Regions from separate parts of the Streptomyces sp. NPDC004561 genome, predicted to be linked through region 2. Evidence: riboswitches for the same ligand, from Rfam matches in the RefSeq annotation. Region 2 holds a riboswitch; each other region holds the start of a gene.
What was found. A riboswitch is a leader RNA that binds a small molecule or an ion and turns the genes downstream of it on or off. The one in region 2 is predicted to bind cobalamin.

Region 1 (4,287 bases), on a different contig from region 2:
CATCTTCGCCGCACTGGTCGGCGCGATCCTCTGGAACCTGGTGACGTGGCTGGTGGGTCTGCCCTCCAGCTCCTCCCACGCCCTGATGGGCGGTCTGATCGGCGCCACCGTCGCCTCCGCGGGCTTCGGCGCCGTGCACGGTGACGTGCTGGTCACCAAGGTGCTGCTCCCGGCGGTCGCCGCGCCCGTGGTGGCGGGCATCGCCTCGATGCTGGCCACCCGGTTCTCCTACGGCGTCGGCGGCAAGGCCGAGGGCGAGGCCACCCGCAAGGGCTACCGCGCCGGCCAGATCGCCTCCGCCGGCCTGGTCTCCCTCGCGCACGGCACCAACGACGCGCAGAAGACGATGGGCGTCATCACCCTCGCGCTGATCGCGGGCGGTTCCATCGCCCCCGACTCCAACCCTCCCACCTGGGTGATCCTCTCCGCGGGCCTGGCCATCGCGCTCGGCACCTACATCGGCGGCTGGCGCATCATCCGCACCATGGGCAAGGGCCTGACCGACCTGGAGCCGCGCCAGGGCTTCGCCGCCCAGACCAGCGCCGCGACGGCCATCCTGGCCTCCTCCCACCTCGGCTTCTCCCTCTCGACCACCCACGTCGTCTCCGGCTCGGTGATGGGTGCGGGCCTGGGCCGCAAGGGCGGAGTGGTCCGCTGGTCCACCGCGACCCGCATGACCGTCGCCTGGGTGCTCACCCTGCCGGCCGCCGCTCTGGTCGGCGCGGGCGCCGAGTCCGTCACGGCCCTGGGTGGCTGGGGCACCGCGGTCGTCGCCGTCTTCCTGGTCGCCGCGAGCGCCACGATCTGGAAGCTGTCCCGCCGCGAGGTCATCGACCACACCAACGTCAACGCCGTCGACGAGACCGCGGAGCCGGCCGGCGTGGTGACCGCCGCCATCGCCGCGGTGACCCCGCCCCCGGTGGGCACGGTCACCGGCGACCTGACGGCCACGATCGCCGCCCCGGCCGCCGAACCGGCCCCCGCCGTTCCCCCGGCCGCCACCGTCTGACCCCGGTCACTCCTCCGGTTACTAAGGAAGCATCCCCATGAAGATCGACTGGGCGGCCATCGGCTCCGTCTTCGGCGTCAGCCTCGTGGCCACCGTGGGCCTGGTGGCCCTGTTCACCCTCGGCATCAGGGGCCTGGCCCGGCGCGAGCAGGCCGCGGCCCAGGGCGACTCCGCCGCCCTCGCCGTCACCGGCGCCTACGTCTGCTTCGCGGCCTGCGCGGCGGCGGTGGCGTACGGCTTCTACCTGATCGTGGTCAAGGCCTGACCGAGGATCAGGGCCGAGGCTGACCCGGCACCCCGGAAAACCCCGAGAGGCTCCCCTCCACCTGGTGTGGAGGGGAGCCTCTCGCGTATCCGGCAGTCCCACGGTGTGGGGATCGGCACACTCTCCCCTCGCAGGTCAACGGCAGGTTGACGGCCGTTCCGGGCGCGTGGTGGACTGCCCAGGCCATCTACGGCGGCAGGAGAGGAAGCCGGTGCGAATCCGGCGCGGTCCCGCCACTGTCACCGGGGAAGAACACCCCGGAAGCCAGGAACTCTCACCGCCGGATCTCGTCGAACCAGGGCGTGGACACCCTGAGTGAGGACACGTGTCGTGATGCTCGGCTGCCGAAGGACCAGTACCAGGACCGCTCCTGTGCCCACGGCCGGCTGAGCCGATGGGTGCCGATCGCACATACGCGTACGGCGCCGCCGCCGGCCTCCTCGGTGACCTGCTCCTCGGCGATCCCCGCCACGGGCATCCGGTCGCCGTGTTCGGGCGGGCGGCCGCTGCCGTGGAACGCGCGTTGTGGCACGACCACCGCGGCTGGGGCGCCCTGCACACCGTCGTGTGCGCCGGTGGCGCCGTCGCGCTCGGCGCGGTCGCCGCACGCTCCGTACGCCCCTCCCCCGCCGTCACGGTCGCGCTGACCGCGGCCGCCACCTGGGCCGTCGTCGGCGGCACCTCCCTCGCCCGGGAGGCGCGGACCGTCGGGCGGGCCCTTCAGGCCGGGGACGTCGAGGCGGCACGGGCCCGGCTGCCCCACCTGTGCGGCCGGGACCCGCAGGCCCTGGACGCCGACGGCATCGCCCGGGCCGTGGTCGAGTCCGTCGCCGAGAACACCTCCGACGCCGTGGTGGGCGCCCTGGTGTGGGGCGCCGTGGCCGGAGTGCCGGGGCTGCTCGGGTTCCGGGCCGTCAACACCCTCGACGCGATGGTCGGTCACCGGTCCCCCCGCCACCGCCGCTACGGCTGGGCCTCGGCCCGCCTCGACGACCTCGCCGGCTGGCCGGGGGCCAGGCTGACCGCCGTACTCGCCGCCCTGGCCGGTCCCGATCCGCGGGGCGCCGTACGGGCGTGGCGGGCGGACGCGGCACGGCACCCGAGCCCCAACGCCGGGCCCGTCGAAGCCTCCTTCGCGGGCGCCCTCGGCGTGCGCCTCGGCGGAACCCTGTCCTACGGCGGCCGTGTCGAACACCGCCCCGTGCTGAACGGCGCCACCGGACGGGCCGTCAGGGCCACCGACGTCGACCGGGCCGTACGGCTCTCCCGCCGCGTCGGCCTGCTCGCGCTCGGCGTCACCGTCGCCGCGCGCCGACTCGTGAAGGGACGTGTGAAGTGAACGGTGGTCTCCTCGTCGCCGGCACCACCTCCGACGCCGGCAAGAGCGTCGTGACGGCCGGGATCTGCCGGTGGCTGGTGCGCCAGGGCGTGAAGGTCGCGCCGTTCAAGGCGCAGAACATGTCCCTCAACTCCTTCGTGACCCGCGAGGGGGCGGAGATCGGGCGGGCCCAGGCCATGCAGGCCCAGGCGTGCCGGATCGAGCCGACCGCGCTGATGAACCCGGTGCTGCTCAAGCCGGGCGGGGAGCAGAGCAGCCAGGTGGTGCTGCTCGGCAAGCCCGTGGGCGAGCTGAGCGCGCGCGGGTACCACGGCGGGCGGCAGCAGCGCCTGCTCGGCACGGTCCTGGACTGCCTGGCCGAGTTGCGGGGCACGTATGACGCGGTGATCTGTGAGGGGGCGGGCAGCCCGGCGGAGATCAATCTGCGCCGGACCGACATCGTGAACATGGGGATCGCGCGGGGTGCGCGGCTGCCCGTGCTGGTGGTGGGGGACATCGACCGCGGGGGCGTCTTCGCGTCCTTCTTCGGCACGGTCGCCCTGCTCTCGCCCGAGGACCAGGAGCTGGTCGCCGGGTTCCTGGTGAACAAGTTCCGCGGCGACGTCTCGCTCCTTGAGCCGGGCCTCGACATGCTGCACGGCCTCACCGGACGGCGCTCCTACGGCGTGCTGCCGTTCCGGCACGGGCTCGGCATCGACGAGGAGGACGGCCTGCGCGTCTCCCTGCGCGGGACCGTGCGCGAGTCCACCGTGGCCCCGCCCGTCGGCGAGGACGTGCTGCGGGTCGCCGTGTGCGCGGTCCCGCTGATGTCCAATTTCACGGACGTCGACGCGCTGGCCGCCGAACCCGGGGTCGTGGTGCGGTTCGTGGACCGGCCGGAGGAGCTGGCCGACGCGGACCTGGTCGTCGTTCCCGGGACCCGGGGCACGGTCCGGGCGCTGGAGTGGCTGAGGGCGCGCGGGCTCGCGGACGCCCTGGTCCGCAGGGCCGCCGAGGGGCGCCCGGTCCTCGGCGTCTGCGGCGGCTTCCAGATCCTCGGCGAGCACATCGAGGACGAGGTCGAGTCGCGCGCCGGCGCGGTCCCCGGGCTCGGCGTGCTGCCCGTTCGGGTGCGGTTCGCCCGGGAGAAGACCCTCACCCGGCCGGCCGGCGAGGCCCTGGGCGAGCGCGTCGAGGGGTACGAGATCCACCACGGGGTGGCGACGGTCGAGGGCGGCGAGGCGTTCATCTCCGACGGCCACGGGCGCAGCCTGGACGGCTGCCGGGTCGGCCGGACCTGGGGCACCCACTGGCACGGCGCGCTGGAGTCGGACGGCTTCCGGCGGGCGTTTCTGCGCGAGGTGGCCGCCGCCGCGGGCCGCCGCTTCGTGCCCGCGCCGGACACCACCTTCGCCGCGCTGCGCGAGGAGCAGCTCGACCGGCTCGGCGACCTGATCGAACAGCACGCGGACACGGACGCGCTGTGGCGGCTCATCGAGTCGGGCGCGCCGCAAGGACTGCCTTTCATTCCACCGGGAGCGCCCGCATGAGCACAGTGTTGTTGTTGTCGACCGCCGACACGGATCTGCTGGCGGCCCGGGCCTCCGGCGCGGACTACCGCATCGGCAACCCCACCCGGGTCGACGTCGCGGGGGAGCTGCCGGGCCTGCTCGACGGCGCGGACCTCGCCGTCGT
Region 2 (4,287 bases):
GGCGAGCCCATGGCGATCGAGACCACGCACCTGTCGGCCAAGCGCTTCCCGGCCCTCAGACGCTCCCTGGTGAAGTACACGTCCCTCTACACCGCGCTCGCCGAGGTCTACGACGTCCATCTGGCCGAGGCCGAGGAGACCATCGAGACCTCCCTCGCCACCCCGCGCGAGGCGAGCCTGCTGGGCACCGACGTCGGACTGCCCATGCTGATGCTCTCCCGGCACTCCCTGGACCACGAGGGCAAGCCGGTGGAGTGGGTGCGGTCCGTCTACCGGGGCGACCGCTACAAGTTCGTGGCCCGGCTCAAGCGGCCGGCCGACTAGAACCCACACCCGTTCGCCGAATCGACATACCGAGATACGGCCGAGGTCTTCCACTGCCGCGACCCCGTCACCTAGATTGCCTGCGCGTTACACAGATGATCAGCGAGGGGACGGAGCATGGCATGTCCGAAACGCCTGAAGTGAGACCACCGCTAGTGACACCGGTCCGGGTGATCATCGGCGTGTGTCTCGTCGCGCCGTTCGTGGCGATGCTCTGGGTCGACTCGTACGCGAAGACGGATCCCGCGTTCATCGGGATCCCGTTCTTCTACTGGTACCAGATGGCCTGGGTGCTGATCTCCACCGCACTCACGATGCTCGCGTACAAGCTGTGGCAGCACGACCAGCGCGGCCGCGCTGCCCGGAAGGGCGGTGCCGAGTGAAGAACGGCGTCAACGGCGTCGCGCTCGGCGTCTTCATCTTCTTCTTCCTGGCCGTCACGGTCATGGGCTTCCTCGCCGCCCGCTGGCGCAGGGCCGACAACGAGCACTCCCTGGACGAATGGGGCCTGGGCGGACGGTCGTTCGGGACCTGGATCACCTGGTTCCTGCTCGGCGGTGACCTGTACACGGCGTACACCTTCGTCGCCGTACCCGCGGCGATCTACGCGGCGGGCGCGTCCGGCTTCTTCGCGGTGCCGTACACCATCCTGGTCTACCCGCTGATCTTCACCTTCCTGCCCCGTCTGTGGTCGGTCTCGCACCGCCACGGGTACGTCACCACCTCCGACTTCGTGCGCGGCCGGTTCGGCTCCAAGGGCCTGTCGCTCGCGGTGGCGCTGACCGGCATCCTCGCGACGATGCCGTACATCGCGCTGCAGCTCGTCGGCATCCAGGCGGTGCTGGACGTGATGGGCGTCGGCGGCGGGGACAACACCAACTGGTTCGTGAAGGACCTGCCCCTGCTGATCGCCTTCGGCGTGCTGGCCGCCTACACGTACTCGTCGGGTCTGCGGGCCCCCGCGCTGATCGCGTTCGTGAAGGACGCGCTGATCTACATCGTCATCGCGGTGGCGATCATCTACATCCCGATCAAGCTGGGCGGGTTCGACGACATCTTCGCCAAGGCGGCCCACGCGTTCAGCCAGGTCAACCCGGCCACCGGCAAGCCGCGCGGGACGCTCACGCCCCCGGCGGCAGGCCAGTGGACGTACGCGACGCTGGCCCTCGGCTCCGCGCTCGCCCTGTTCATGTACCCGCACTCGATCACCGCGACGCTCTCCTCCAAGAGCCGTGAGGTGATCCGGCGCAACACCACGCTCCTGCCGCTGTACTCCCTCATGCTCGGCCTGCTGGCCCTGCTGGGCTTCATGGCGATCGCGGCCGGGGTGAAGGTCACCAACGGTCAGCTGGCGATCCCGCAGCTGTTCGAGGACATGTTCCCCGACTGGTTCGCGGGCGTGGCGTTCGCCGCCATCGGCATCGGCGCCCTGGTCCCCGCGGCCATCATGTCCATCGCGGCCGCGAACCTCTTCACCCGCAACATCTACAAGGACTTCATCAAGCCGGACGCCACGCCGAAGCAGGAGGCGCAGGTCTCCAAGCTCGTGTCGCTGCTGGTCAAGGTGGGCGCGCTGGCCTTCGTCCTCACCATGGACAAGACGGTCGCCATCAACTTCCAGCTGCTGGGCGGCATCTGGATCCTGCAGACCTTCCCGGCCCTGGTCGGCGGCCTGTTCACCCGCTGGTTCCACCGCTGGGCCCTGCTCGCCGGCTGGGCGGTCGGCATGGTCTACGGCACGGTCGCCGCGTACGGCGTCGCCTCGCCGACCCAGAAGCACTTCGGTGGTTCGGCGAAGGAGATCCCGGGCATCGGCGAGATCGGCTACATCGGCCTCACGGCCTTCGTGCTCAACGTCGTGGTGACCGTGGTCCTCACCTTCGTCCTGAAGGCCCTGAAGGCCCCCGAGGGCGTCGACGAGACCAGGCCGGACGACTACACGGCGGACGCGGGCGACCCCGGTGTCCAGGTGGAGCTTCCGCCCGCGACCGCGGGCACCGGTCACTGAACCACCGCCGTACGACGGGCCGCCGGAGAAAAACCGGCGGCCCGTCGCCGTACTCCTCCAGCAGACTCGGTCCCATGGACTTCCTGATCCGGCACGCCACACCCGACGAGTACGGCTCCCTCGGTGAGATCACCGCCCGGGCCTACCTCGACGACGGCCTCCTCGACTACGGCGAGGACGACGAGTACCTGCCCGTGCTGAGGGACGTCGCGCGGCGGGCCGCCGCGGCCGAGGTGCTCGTGGCGGTCCGGGACGGCGAACCGCTCGGCGGCGTCACCTTCGTCCCCGGCGGCGGCCCCGTCGCCGACATCGCGGGCCCCGGGGAGGCGGAGATCCGCGCCCTGGCCGTCGGGCACGGGGCGCGCGGGAAGGGCGTCGGCGAGGCCCTCGTCAGAGGTTGCGTCGAGCGCGCCCGCACCACGGAAGGCTGCGTCTCCGTCGTCCTGTCGAGCCGGCGCGCCATGCACACCGCCCATCGGCTCTACGAACGCCTCGGCTTCGTTCGCACTCCCGAGCGGGACTGGAATCCCGTGCCGCACCTGGACGACATCACGCTCCTCACCTACAAGTTGACGCTGTGAAGCCGGAGCGACACAACATCTGGGGGTGACACGACAGCCCGACACTAGATGTATGCTCATGCTCGCTGTCGCCGCAGGGGAATCCGGTGCGAATCCGGAACTGTCCCGCAACGGTGTACTTGCGTGCATCCGCACGCCTGTTCAAGTCCGAGGACCTGCCGGCAGCGCACCCGGCCGTCCGGTCCGGGTGCCCTGAGACGTCCGGGCCTCGTGGAGTGGGCCGGTGGACGCGACGCCGTGTGCGCTCGTGACTGCCCTCTGCCCTCCGCCAGGCCCGCGTGCCGAGCGAGGGAGAGCCCCACGTGACCATCGCGCCAGCCGAACCGGCTTCAGCCACAGGTCTGGAGAACGACGGACCCGGTGCCGCGCTGCTGCGGACCCTGACCGAGCTGACCGCCGACCTCCCCGACGCCGACCCCGGCCGGGTCGCCGCCGCCGCGCTGCGCGGCCGGTCCGCCCGCGCGGACGAGTCGGAGCTGCGCGAGCTGGCCACGGAGGCCGCCGCGGGACTCATCTCCGAGGACCCCGCCTACTCCCGGTTGGCCGCCCGGCTGCTGACCGTCTCCATCCGCGCCGAGGCCGCCTCGCAGGGCGTGACGTCGTTCACCGAGTCCGTGGCCGTCGGCCACCGGGAGGGCCTGATCGCCGACCGGACCGCCGAGTTCGTGCGGCTGCACACCGGGCGGCTGGACCTGCTGATCGACCCGGCCGCCGACGACCGCTTCGGCTACTTCGGGCTGCGCACCCTGCACAGCCGCTACCTGCTGCGGCACCCGATCACCCGCAGGGTCGTCGAGACGCCCCAGCACTTCATGCTGCGGGTCGCCGCCGGTCTGGCCGAGGACGACACCGTCCGCTCCGTCGACGAGGTCGCCGCGCTCTACGGGCTCATGAGCCGCCTCGACTACCTGCCCTCCTCCCCCACGCTCTTCAACTCCGGCACCCGGCACCCCCAGATGTCGTCCTGCTACCTGCTGGACTCCCCGCTGGACGAGCTGGACTCCCTCTACGACCGCTACCACCAGGTCGCCCGCCTCTCCAAGCACGCCGGCGGCATCGGTCTGTCGTACTCCCGCATCCGCAGCCGCGGTTCGCTGATCCGGGGCACCAACGGGCACTCCAACGGCATCGTGCCGTTCCTGAAGACCCTCGACGCCTCGGTCGCCGCCGTGAACCAGGGCGGCCGGCGCAAGGGCGCGGCCGCGGTGTACCTGGAGACCTGGCACTCCGACATCGAGGAGTTCCTGGAGCTGCGGGACAACACCGGTGAGGACGCCCGCCGTACGCACAACCTGAACCTCGCGCACTGGGTCCCGGACGAGTTCATGCGCCGGGTCGAGGCCGACGGGAAGTGGTCGCTGTTCTCCCCCTCGG
Region 3 (4,287 bases), on a different contig from region 2:
CGATGAGTTCGGGGGTCCCGGGGAAAGCGGGGACGACGTCGCGGTCGCCGTAGACGTACAGCGCGGGCCGGGTGACGACCGCGCCGTGCCACGGGGCGGTCAGTTCCCAGTTGCGGTCGAGGTTGCGGTACCAGTTCAGGGCCCCGGTGAAGCCCTTGGCGAAGCTCTCGGTCAGCGCGTCGAGGTCCTCCTCGGTGAACCACCGCGGCAGCACCTCGGGGTACGGCATGTCCGCGAGCCAGCCGCGCTCGGGGTCCACCAGCGGCTGCCTGCCCTCGCCGGCCCCTGGAGCGTCACCGGAACCCCAGTGGACGAACTTCCGCAGAGCGGTGCGGGTGTCCTTCGCGAACTCGGCGTCGGCGACACCGGGGCGGTTGAAGTAGTTCCAGTAGAAACGGCCGCCGAACCGCCTGTCCATGGCGGCCAGCGGAGGCTCCGAGCCCCGGAAGGGCGGCGGCACGCTCAGGCCGGCCACGCCGAGCACCATGTCCGGTCGCAGCAGCGCGGTGTGCCAGGCGACCGGCGCGCCCCAGTCGTGCCCGACGACGTACGCCTTCTCCTCGCCGAGGGCCCGGATCAGCCCGACGACATCGCCGACCAGATGGAGGATGGTGTACGCGTCGACGTGCTCGGGACGGTCACTGAGTCCGTAACCGCGCTGGTCGGGGGCGACCACCCGGAAGCCCGCGTCGGCCAGCGGGCCGAACTGGTGGTGCCAGGAGTGCCAGGACTCGGGGAAGCCGTGCAGGAGCACCACCAGGGGGCCGTCGCCCTGTTCGGCGATGTGCAGCCGAATGCCGTTCACGTCAACCATCCGATGCTCGACCATGCGCACGAGCGTACGCCGACGTGATCTTCGGACGGCGGTACAGGGCGCGCGTGTGCCGCGAACCCGCCCCGTTCGCCACGCAACAGGAGGGCGCCCCGGTGTGTCAGGGGTCGGGGACGCCGCTTGGATCAACTCGCGTATGCGGTGCGGACGTCGGACGGCCGAGGCGTGGGGCAGCCCAGGCGGCCTGAGCAGCCGGAATCGGGTCGCGCCCTCACGGCATCCCTCAGGAGTCGGGCGGCAGGATCTCGAACTCGCGCTCCACATGGCCGGTGTCCAGCCGCAGCCGCCAGATGTTGCGGCGGTGGGCCGCCGCCAGCACGGCCTGGAGCGGGGACGGCGGCACCACGAGGACGGGGCAGGCGGCGTGCGCGAGGCAGTAGCGGCCGACCGACGGCCACAGGGCGCGGTGCAGCCGGCCGCGCCGACCGGCGCCGATCGCGAGGATGTCGTCGTCCCGGTCGGCGGTCCGCACCAGCGCCGGCCCGGGAGTGCCCCGTACGACGAGCGCCTGCCCCGGCACCCCGGGATCCGTGCCGCCGAACACCTCGCACAGCGCCCGGGCGAGCCTCTCCTCGGCCAGCCGCTCCCACTCCCCGACCATGGCGGCCGCGGCCGGGAACCTGCGGGCCGCGAGATCACCCTCAGGCGGCTCCCAGGCCAGCACAGGCCAGAGCTCGGCCCCCCGGCGCCGTGCCTCGCCGGCGGCACGGCCCAGCGCGTGGAGGCTCCCCGGCGACCCGCTGACTCCCACCACGACACGGGCGGCTGAGGGCGGTCTGGACTCTGACATCGCATTCACCGTTCTCCACCCGCCGGCCGAAGGCTGCACAGCCGGCGATCCTCCATGGAACCGCTTCCATCTCACCTCTGTTCCGGGACTTCGAACAGCCCTCGCGCAAAGTCTTGCCGCCCTTCTGACGGCCGCTGCCACGCCGTTGCGCCAGGTGCGCCGGCGTCCTCTCCCGGAGGCGGGCGGGCGTGGGGCGCCGGTGATGGGATGATGATCGGCGACATAAGGCGACGGCGGTCCGAGGAAGCCGGTGTGAATCCGGCGCGGTCCCGCCACTGTGACCGGTCAGCGAGTTCCGGCAGGCCACCGCCCCGACCCGGGCGGGAAGGCGGGGCGAGCGACGATCCGGGAGCCAGGAGACTCACGCGGTCGCCTCCTCGACGAACACCGGGGCGGATCTCCCCGGGAGGGGAGGGGCGTGGCATGCCCGAGAAGCCGGCGCAGGAGACATCAGGCGGGACGGCGGACGAAAGCGGTCCGGTGCCGTGCCGGGTCGTCGTGTGCCGGGACTGCTGCTGCGGCAGTCCCAAGGTGACCGGGGTGGATCACGCGGCGCAGACCGCGCGTCTGCGGGCGGAGGTTCCGGTGCGCGTCTCCGACTGCCTCGACGTGTGCGACCAGGCCAACGTCGTCGTCGTACAGCCGTCCGCCGCGGGACGGGCAGCCGGTGCGCGGCCCGTCTGGCTGGGACTCGTCAACGATCCCGACGCGACCGAGGACATCGCCGCCTGGGTGCGGGCCGGCGGCCCGGGCGTGGCCGCCCTGCCGGACATCCTCGACCTCTACACCTTCACGCCTCCGCGGCGCCGCGCGGACCCCTGAGCCCGTGCGGCCTCCACGGCGTCGCGCGAACGGCGCCCGTTCCAGGCGATGTTGGCGACGCCGGGCGGAGGGGCGGACGTCTGCGTGACAGGTGGGAGAGGAAGATCACGCCGGGCGGACGCCGTCTTGGCCGCGTGCGCGCCACGCGGTACGGTCTGTCCGATATCGACGACGGCGAGACGGAAGCCGGTGGGAATCCGGCACGGTCGCGCCACTGTATGCGGGCACCCGAGGGTGCTCGTGAGTCAGACCCGTGGCCGTCGTCCTGTGCACCACCGAGATGGGACGCGAACTCCCAGAGGAGGTCCTGCCATGGCGCAGACCGTCGCCCGGCCGACAGCCACCACCCCCGCCCTCCCCACCAAGCTGCCGCTGAAGGCGATAGCTCCCTGGGCGGTCTTCTTCGGCATCCTGATGCTGGTCCTGCTGTACTTCGTCGGCGCCGAACAGGGCGCCACCTCCGTGTTCAGCGGCACGGACGTCCATGAGTGGGTGCACGACGCGCGCCACCTGCTCGGCTTCCCCTGCCACTGACGCGAGGGGACAGCGCACGCCCATGAACTCAGCAACCGTACGGAACCTTCTCGTACGGGGGATGCTCGCCGGCCTCGCGGCCGGCGGGCTCGCCCTGATCGTGGCCTATCTCCTCGGAGAGCCGAGCGTCGACAAGGCGATCAGCTTCGAGGAGGCCCACTCCCACGAGCACGAGATGGAAGTCGTCTCCCGCTCCCTGCAGTCCACCGCCGGCCTGGCCACCGGCGTCCTCGTCTACGGGGTCGCGTTCGGCGGTATCGCGGCGCTCGCCTTCTGCTTCGCGCTCGGCCGGGTGGGGCGCTTCGGCCCGCGCGCCACGGCGCTGCTGCTGTCGGGCTGCGCACTGCTCGCCGTGTACGTCGTGCCGTTCCTGAAGTACCCGGCCAACCCGCCGTCGGTCGGCAACCCCGACACCATCGGCAAGCGGACCACCCTGTACTTCCTGATGATGCTGCTCAGCGTCCTGCTGGCGATCGCCGCCACCATCCTGGGCAAGCGCCTGGCGCCCGCTGTGGGCACCTGGTGGGCGACGGTGGCCGCGGTGGCCGCGTTCGTCGTCGTGATCGCTCTGGCCTGCCAGTTCCTGCCGGCCGTCAACGAGGTGCCGAAGCAGTTCCCGGCCACCCTGCTATGGCGGTTCCGGCTCTCCGCACTGGCGATCCAGGCCGTCCTGTGGGGCGGATTCGGCCTGCTCTTCGGCGAGTTGGCGGAGCGGGTGCTGAACCCCCGGCCGAGGAAGACCGCGGCCGGGCGAGCGGTTCCGGCCGCGCGCTGACCCTCCCGGACAACAGAGGGCCCCCGGAATCATCCGGGGGCCTGTGTCGTACTCCGGCTCGTAAGCAGACGGCAGCGGCCCGGGACAGGCGGAACACCCGCTCAGGACGACGCCAGAACACGGTCGAGCGTGTTCCGGCCCGCGCGTCCCCACGTGGGTTGCCCACCGGGCAGGCCGCGCTCCCATGCCTGGCCGATGCCGATGAGGGAGACGGCGCGCAGGACGGCCCATCCGCGCGCACGCCGGATCGTCGCCTCGTCCGCGTGCGCGTATCCGTCGAAGAACCGTGCGGCCGCGCCTCGGGGAAGCAGCAGCCACGCGGCCGCGAGATCCGTCGCCGGATCGCCGGCGCAGAGATCGCCGAAGTCGATCACGCCGGAGAGCGTGCCGTCCGAGACGACGACGTTGGCGGCATGCAGGTCACCGTGAAGCCAGGCAGGCGATCCCGGCCAAGCCGGGGCTGAGACGGCGTCCTCCCAGACCTCACGGATACCGGCGGTCGCTCGGACGGTGCGCCGGTCACCACGGGTACGG
Region 4 (4,287 bases), on a different contig from region 2:
TGCGGCGCAGCCGGAGGGCGGTGCGGTACAGCTCCAGCGTCGAGCCCTCCACCCCGGCCTGCGCCTGGACGGCGTACGACGCGAAGGACGGCGGCTGCGGCAGCCAGGCGGCGCCCGGCCCGAAGCCGTACGACGGTCCGGTCGCCGTCCAGGGCAGCGGCACCCGGCAGCCGTCGCGGCCCTTGCGGACATGGCCGGTCTGCTCCCAGATCGGGTCCTGGAGGACCTCGGTGGGCAGGTCGGCGACCTCGGGGAGGCCGAGTTCCTCGCCCTGGTAGAGGTACGACGACCCGGGCAGCGCCAGCATCAGCAGGGTCGCGGCCCGGGCCCGGCGCAGGCCCGCCCCCGCGTCGACCTCGGGCGCGTGGCCGCCGGACAGCAGCCAGGCACCGGGGTCGGTGCCGGGCGGGAGCATGAGGCGGGAGGCGTGGCGGACGACGTCGTGGTTGGAGAGCACCCAGGTGGCCGAGGCGCCGGCGGCCCGGGCGGTGGCCAGTTCCTCGGTGATGACCCGGCGCAGTTCCGCCGCGTCCCAGTGCGCCTCCAGGTACTCGAAGTTGAAGGCCTGCCCGAGTTCGTCGGGGCGGGCGTACAGGGCGCGGCGGGCGCCCGGCACCCAGGCCTCGGCGACGGCGGAGCGCGGCGGGCGGTAGGCGTCGAAGACCTTGCGCCAGTCCCGGTAGATCTCGTGGACCTCGTCGCGGTCCCAGTAGGGGTGGCTGCCCGGCGCGACGCGCGGCAGGGCCGCCTCGCCGGTGGCGCCGATGCCGCCGACGTCCCGCAGCGGCTCGGTCAGGTCCTTGGCCAGGCCGTGAGCCACGTCGACGCGGAAGCCGTCGACGCCCCGGCCGGACCAGAAGCGCAGGGTGGTGCGGAAGTCGGCGCGGACCTCCTCGTTGTCCCAGTTCAGGTCGGGCTGCTCGGGGGCGAACAGATGCAGGTACCACTCGCCGTCGGGGGTGCGCCGCCAGGCGCTGCCGCCGAAGACGGACTGCCAGTCGGAGGGCGGGAGTTCGCCGCCCGGGCCGCGGCCGGGGCGGAAGACGTAGCGGTCGCGGGCCGGGGAGCCGGGGCCGGCGCGCAGCGCCTCCCGGAACCAGCGGTGCCGGTGCGAGGTGTGGTTGGGGACGATGTCGACGACGACCTTCAGGCCGAACCGGTGGGCCTCGGCGACCAGGGCGTCGAAGTCGTCCAGGGTGCCGAGGCGGGGGTCGACGTCCCGGTGGTCGGCGACGTCGTAGCCGCCGTCGGCGAGTTCCGAGGGGTAGAAGGGGCTGAGCCACAGGGCGTCGACGCCGAGCGCGGCGAGGTGGTTCAGGCGCTGGGTGAGGCCCTTCAGGTCACCGAGGCCGTCGCCGTCGGCGTCGGCGAAGCTGCGCGGATAGACCTGGTAGATCACGGCCTGCCGCCACCAGTCGGGGTTCCTGGACGAGAGGTCTGCCATAAGCGTTCCGTTCGGGCGGTACGACGTTCGCTGGACGTAGGGAATCTGTCCACATCATCCGGAAAGGGAACCTTCGGACACCGGAAGGGGCCTCCCGGCGGAGGGTTCAGGCCCCGCAGTGCTCCAGCAGCCCCCGCAACTCGCCGTCCACCAGCCGGTACCTGACCACCCGGCCCTCCTTCGCGCCCGCCACGGCCCCCGCCGCGCGCAGCAGCCGCAGGGCCTGTGACACGGCGGGGTCGTTCATGCCGGTGGCGACGGCGAGGTCGGAGACGGCGAGGGGGCCGGCGCGGTGGAGCGCGAGGAGCAGGGCGAGCCGGTTGGGGTCGGCGAGGAGGGCGAAGCGGTCGGCCCAGGCGCGTACCCGTCCCGCGTCGCCGATGGCGGCGATCGCCTCGCACACCCGGTGGCCGTCGATGGTGCGACGGCCCGCTCGGTCGGCCGGCACGAGATGCATGGCGTCATCCTGCCAGGCCGTCATGTGATCTTGAATACCTGCGCGGTTGTGCAGCTATGCAGCCGAGGGCCCGGCCCCCTACGGTGGGCGGGCCGTGGTGTTCGGGAAGCCGGTGCGAAACCGGAGCGGCCCTCGCCACTGTGATCGGGGAGTCTTCGTCCCGTCCGGCGTGACCAGCGCCGGGCCACTGGTCGGCCGCAGGGCCTGCCGGGAAGGCAGGGACGGCGGACGCACGACCCGTAAGCCAGGAGACCGGCCGCGGCATCTCACGAAGTGATCCACGAGGTGCTGGAGCGTGAACCGGATGCCCCTGTCCGACCCTGCCCGTACGGCCCCGGCCGCCGCGGCCTCCTTCAAGTGGCGGCGCGAGGACACCCTGAAGACGGCGGGGCTGCTGGCGGTGATCGTCGCCCTGCACGTGGTCGCCCTCGGGATCCTGCTCCTTCTCGTCGTACCCGAGCACTACAGGGTCGGCGCCGACGTCTTCGGCATCGGCCTCGGCGTCACCGCCTACACCCTGGGCATGCGGCACGCGTTCGACGCCGACCACATCGCCGCGATCGACAACACCACCCGCAAGCTGATGGCCGACGGCAAGCGACCGGTGTCGGTGGGCTTCTGGTTCGCGCTCGGGCACTCCAGCGTGGTGGTGGTCCTCGCCCTGCTGATCGCGGGCGGCACCCGGCTCGCCGGCCGGGTGATGGACGAGCACTCCCGGACCCACCAGGTGCTCGGCTTCCTGGGGACGACGGTCTCCGGGACGTTCCTCTACCTCATCGCGGCCCTGAACCTGGTCGCCCTGGTGGGCATCCTGAAGGTCTTCCGCGCGATGCGCGCCGGGTCGTACGACGAGCGGGAACTGGAACAGCACCTGGACTCGCGGGGGTTCATGAACCGGATCCTCGGGCGGCTGACCCGGTCCGTCTCCCGGCCGGGCCAGATGTTCCCGCTCGGCTTCCTCTTCGGGCTCGGCTTCGACACGGCCACCGAGGTCACGCTGATGGTGATGGCCGGCTCGGGCGCTGCGGCGGGGCTGCCCTGGTACGCGGTCCTCTGTCTGCCGCTGCTGTTCGCCGCCGGGATGAGCCTCTTCGACACGCTGGACGGCACGTTCATGAACTTCGCCTACCAGTGGGCGTTCTCCAACCCCGTGCGCAAGGTGTTCTACAACCTCGCCATCACCGGCCTGTCCGTCGCCGTCGCCTTCTTCATCGGCACGATCGAACTGGTCGGCGTGCTGCACGAGAAGTTCGGGCTGACCGACCCGGTCACCGGCTGGGTGGCCGGGCTGAGCCTGGACAGCGCCGGATACCTCATCGTCGGCCTGTTCGTGGTGGTGTGGGCGGCGGCCCTGTCGTACTGGCGGTTCGCCAGGGTGGAGGAGCGCTGGACGGCCCGGGCCGCCGCCTCGGACACCCCCTAGCGTTCCACCGTCTCCAGGTACAGCTTCACGTACCGGTCCACGTCCACGTCCAGCGCGACGTCCACCAGGGGCTGTTCGCGGCGGCCCCCGTGGATCTCGGACTCGCCGGGGCGGGGGCGGCGGTCGACGACGGTCTGGCCGCGGGTGGGGCCGGGGGCGAGGGAGACCTCGACCGGCAGCAGCCGGGTGGTGATGCCCGCCGGGTCGGCGACCGCGCACACGGCGCCCGCGTCGAAGACGCCGCCCGCCTCCTCCGCCTCCGGGGGCTCGCCCTGCGCGGCCGGGCGGTGCGCGAGGAGGTCGCCGGCCAGCCGGGTGCCGGGGTCGGTGCTCGCGCGCAGCCGGTGGACGTCCGCGGCGGGCACCACCACCCGCATGAAGACGTCCAGGCCGTACATCGTGATCGGCACCCCGGCCGTGAGCAGGATCGCCGCCGCCTCCGGGTCGTGCCAGACGTTGAACTCGGCGACGGGCGTGGCGTTACCGGTGGCGACCGCGCCGCCCATGAAGACGATCCGCTCGATGTTGCGGGTCACCTCCGGGTGGGTGCGCAGCAGCAGGGCGATGTTCGTCTGGGGCGCGGTGGGGATCAGCGTCACCGGGCGGGGGGAGGCCAGGATCTCGCGGCGCAGGAGGGTCACGGCGTCCACGTCGGCGGGGGCGCGGGCCGGGGCCGGCAGGCCCAGGTCGCCCATGCCGTCGCTGCCGTGCACATGCCGGGCCGAGCGGGCCGGTTCGATCAGCGGGCGTTCGGCGCCCCGGCCCACCGGGATGTCGGGGGCGCCCGCCCGCTCCAGCACGGTCAGGGTGTTGCGGACCACGCCGTCGACGTCCGTGTTCCCGGCGACACAGGTCACCGCCCTGAGGTCCAGGCCCGGGTGGCGCACCGCGAGCAGCAGGGCCAGGGCGTCGTCGACGCCGGTGTCGCAGTCGATGATCACGGGGATGGGCTGACCGTCCACG

Region 1: it holds a riboswitch for cobalamin, as region 2 does, so the genes downstream of both, ACWEN3_RS30735 (cobalamin biosynthesis protein) here and ACWEN3_RS04240 (ribonucleoside-diphosphate reductase subunit alpha) in region 2, are expected to answer to the same signal.
Region 3: it holds a riboswitch for cobalamin, as region 2 does, so the genes downstream of both, ACWEN3_RS26810 ((2Fe-2S) ferredoxin domain-containing protein) here and ACWEN3_RS04240 (ribonucleoside-diphosphate reductase subunit alpha) in region 2, are expected to answer to the same signal.
Region 4: it holds a riboswitch for cobalamin, as region 2 does, so the genes downstream of both, ACWEN3_RS16220 (HoxN/HupN/NixA family nickel/cobalt transporter) here and ACWEN3_RS04240 (ribonucleoside-diphosphate reductase subunit alpha) in region 2, are expected to answer to the same signal.

Annotation. Positions count from the first base shown of each region.
Region 1 is NZ_JBSGDB010000297.1:2,424-6,710, forward strand. It holds gene ACWEN3_RS30725 (anion permease) at 1-1,009, shown strand, start outside; gene ACWEN3_RS30730 (hypothetical protein) at 1,047-1,274, shown strand; cobalamin riboswitch at 1,427-1,568, shown strand; gene ACWEN3_RS30735 (cobalamin biosynthesis protein) at 1,669-2,613, shown strand; gene ACWEN3_RS30740 (cobyric acid synthase) at 2,610-4,142, shown strand; gene cobN (cobaltochelatase subunit CobN) at 4,139-4,287, shown strand, end outside.
Region 2 is NZ_JBSGDB010000018.1:6,335-10,621, reverse strand. It holds gene ACWEN3_RS04260 (GntR family transcriptional regulator) at 1-324, shown strand, start outside; gene ACWEN3_RS04255 (DUF3311 domain-containing protein) at 447-707, shown strand; gene mctP (monocarboxylate uptake permease MctP) at 704-2,332, shown strand; gene ACWEN3_RS04245 (GNAT family N-acetyltransferase) at 2,407-2,913, shown strand; cobalamin riboswitch at 2,966-3,090, shown strand; gene ACWEN3_RS04240 (ribonucleoside-diphosphate reductase subunit alpha) at 3,216-4,287, shown strand, end outside.
Region 3 is NZ_JBSGDB010000233.1:8,052-12,338, reverse strand. It holds gene ACWEN3_RS26820 (alpha/beta fold hydrolase) at 1-814, opposite strand, end outside; gene ACWEN3_RS26815 (universal stress protein) at 1,056-1,622, opposite strand; cobalamin riboswitch at 1,864-1,984, shown strand; gene ACWEN3_RS26810 ((2Fe-2S) ferredoxin domain-containing protein) at 2,046-2,444, shown strand; cobalamin riboswitch at 2,579-2,721, shown strand; gene ACWEN3_RS26805 (CbtB domain-containing protein) at 2,757-2,978, shown strand; gene ACWEN3_RS26800 (CbtA family protein) at 3,001-3,753, shown strand; partial or broken gene ACWEN3_RS26795 (phosphotransferase) at 3,855-4,287, opposite strand, start outside.
Region 4 is NZ_JBSGDB010000103.1:1,701-5,987, reverse strand. It holds gene ACWEN3_RS16230 (glycoside hydrolase family 13 protein) at 1-1,444, opposite strand, end outside; gene ACWEN3_RS16225 (ArsR/SmtB family transcription factor) at 1,551-1,901, opposite strand; cobalamin riboswitch at 1,980-2,176, shown strand; gene ACWEN3_RS16220 (HoxN/HupN/NixA family nickel/cobalt transporter) at 2,206-3,324, shown strand; gene ACWEN3_RS16215 (nucleoside hydrolase) at 3,321-4,286, opposite strand.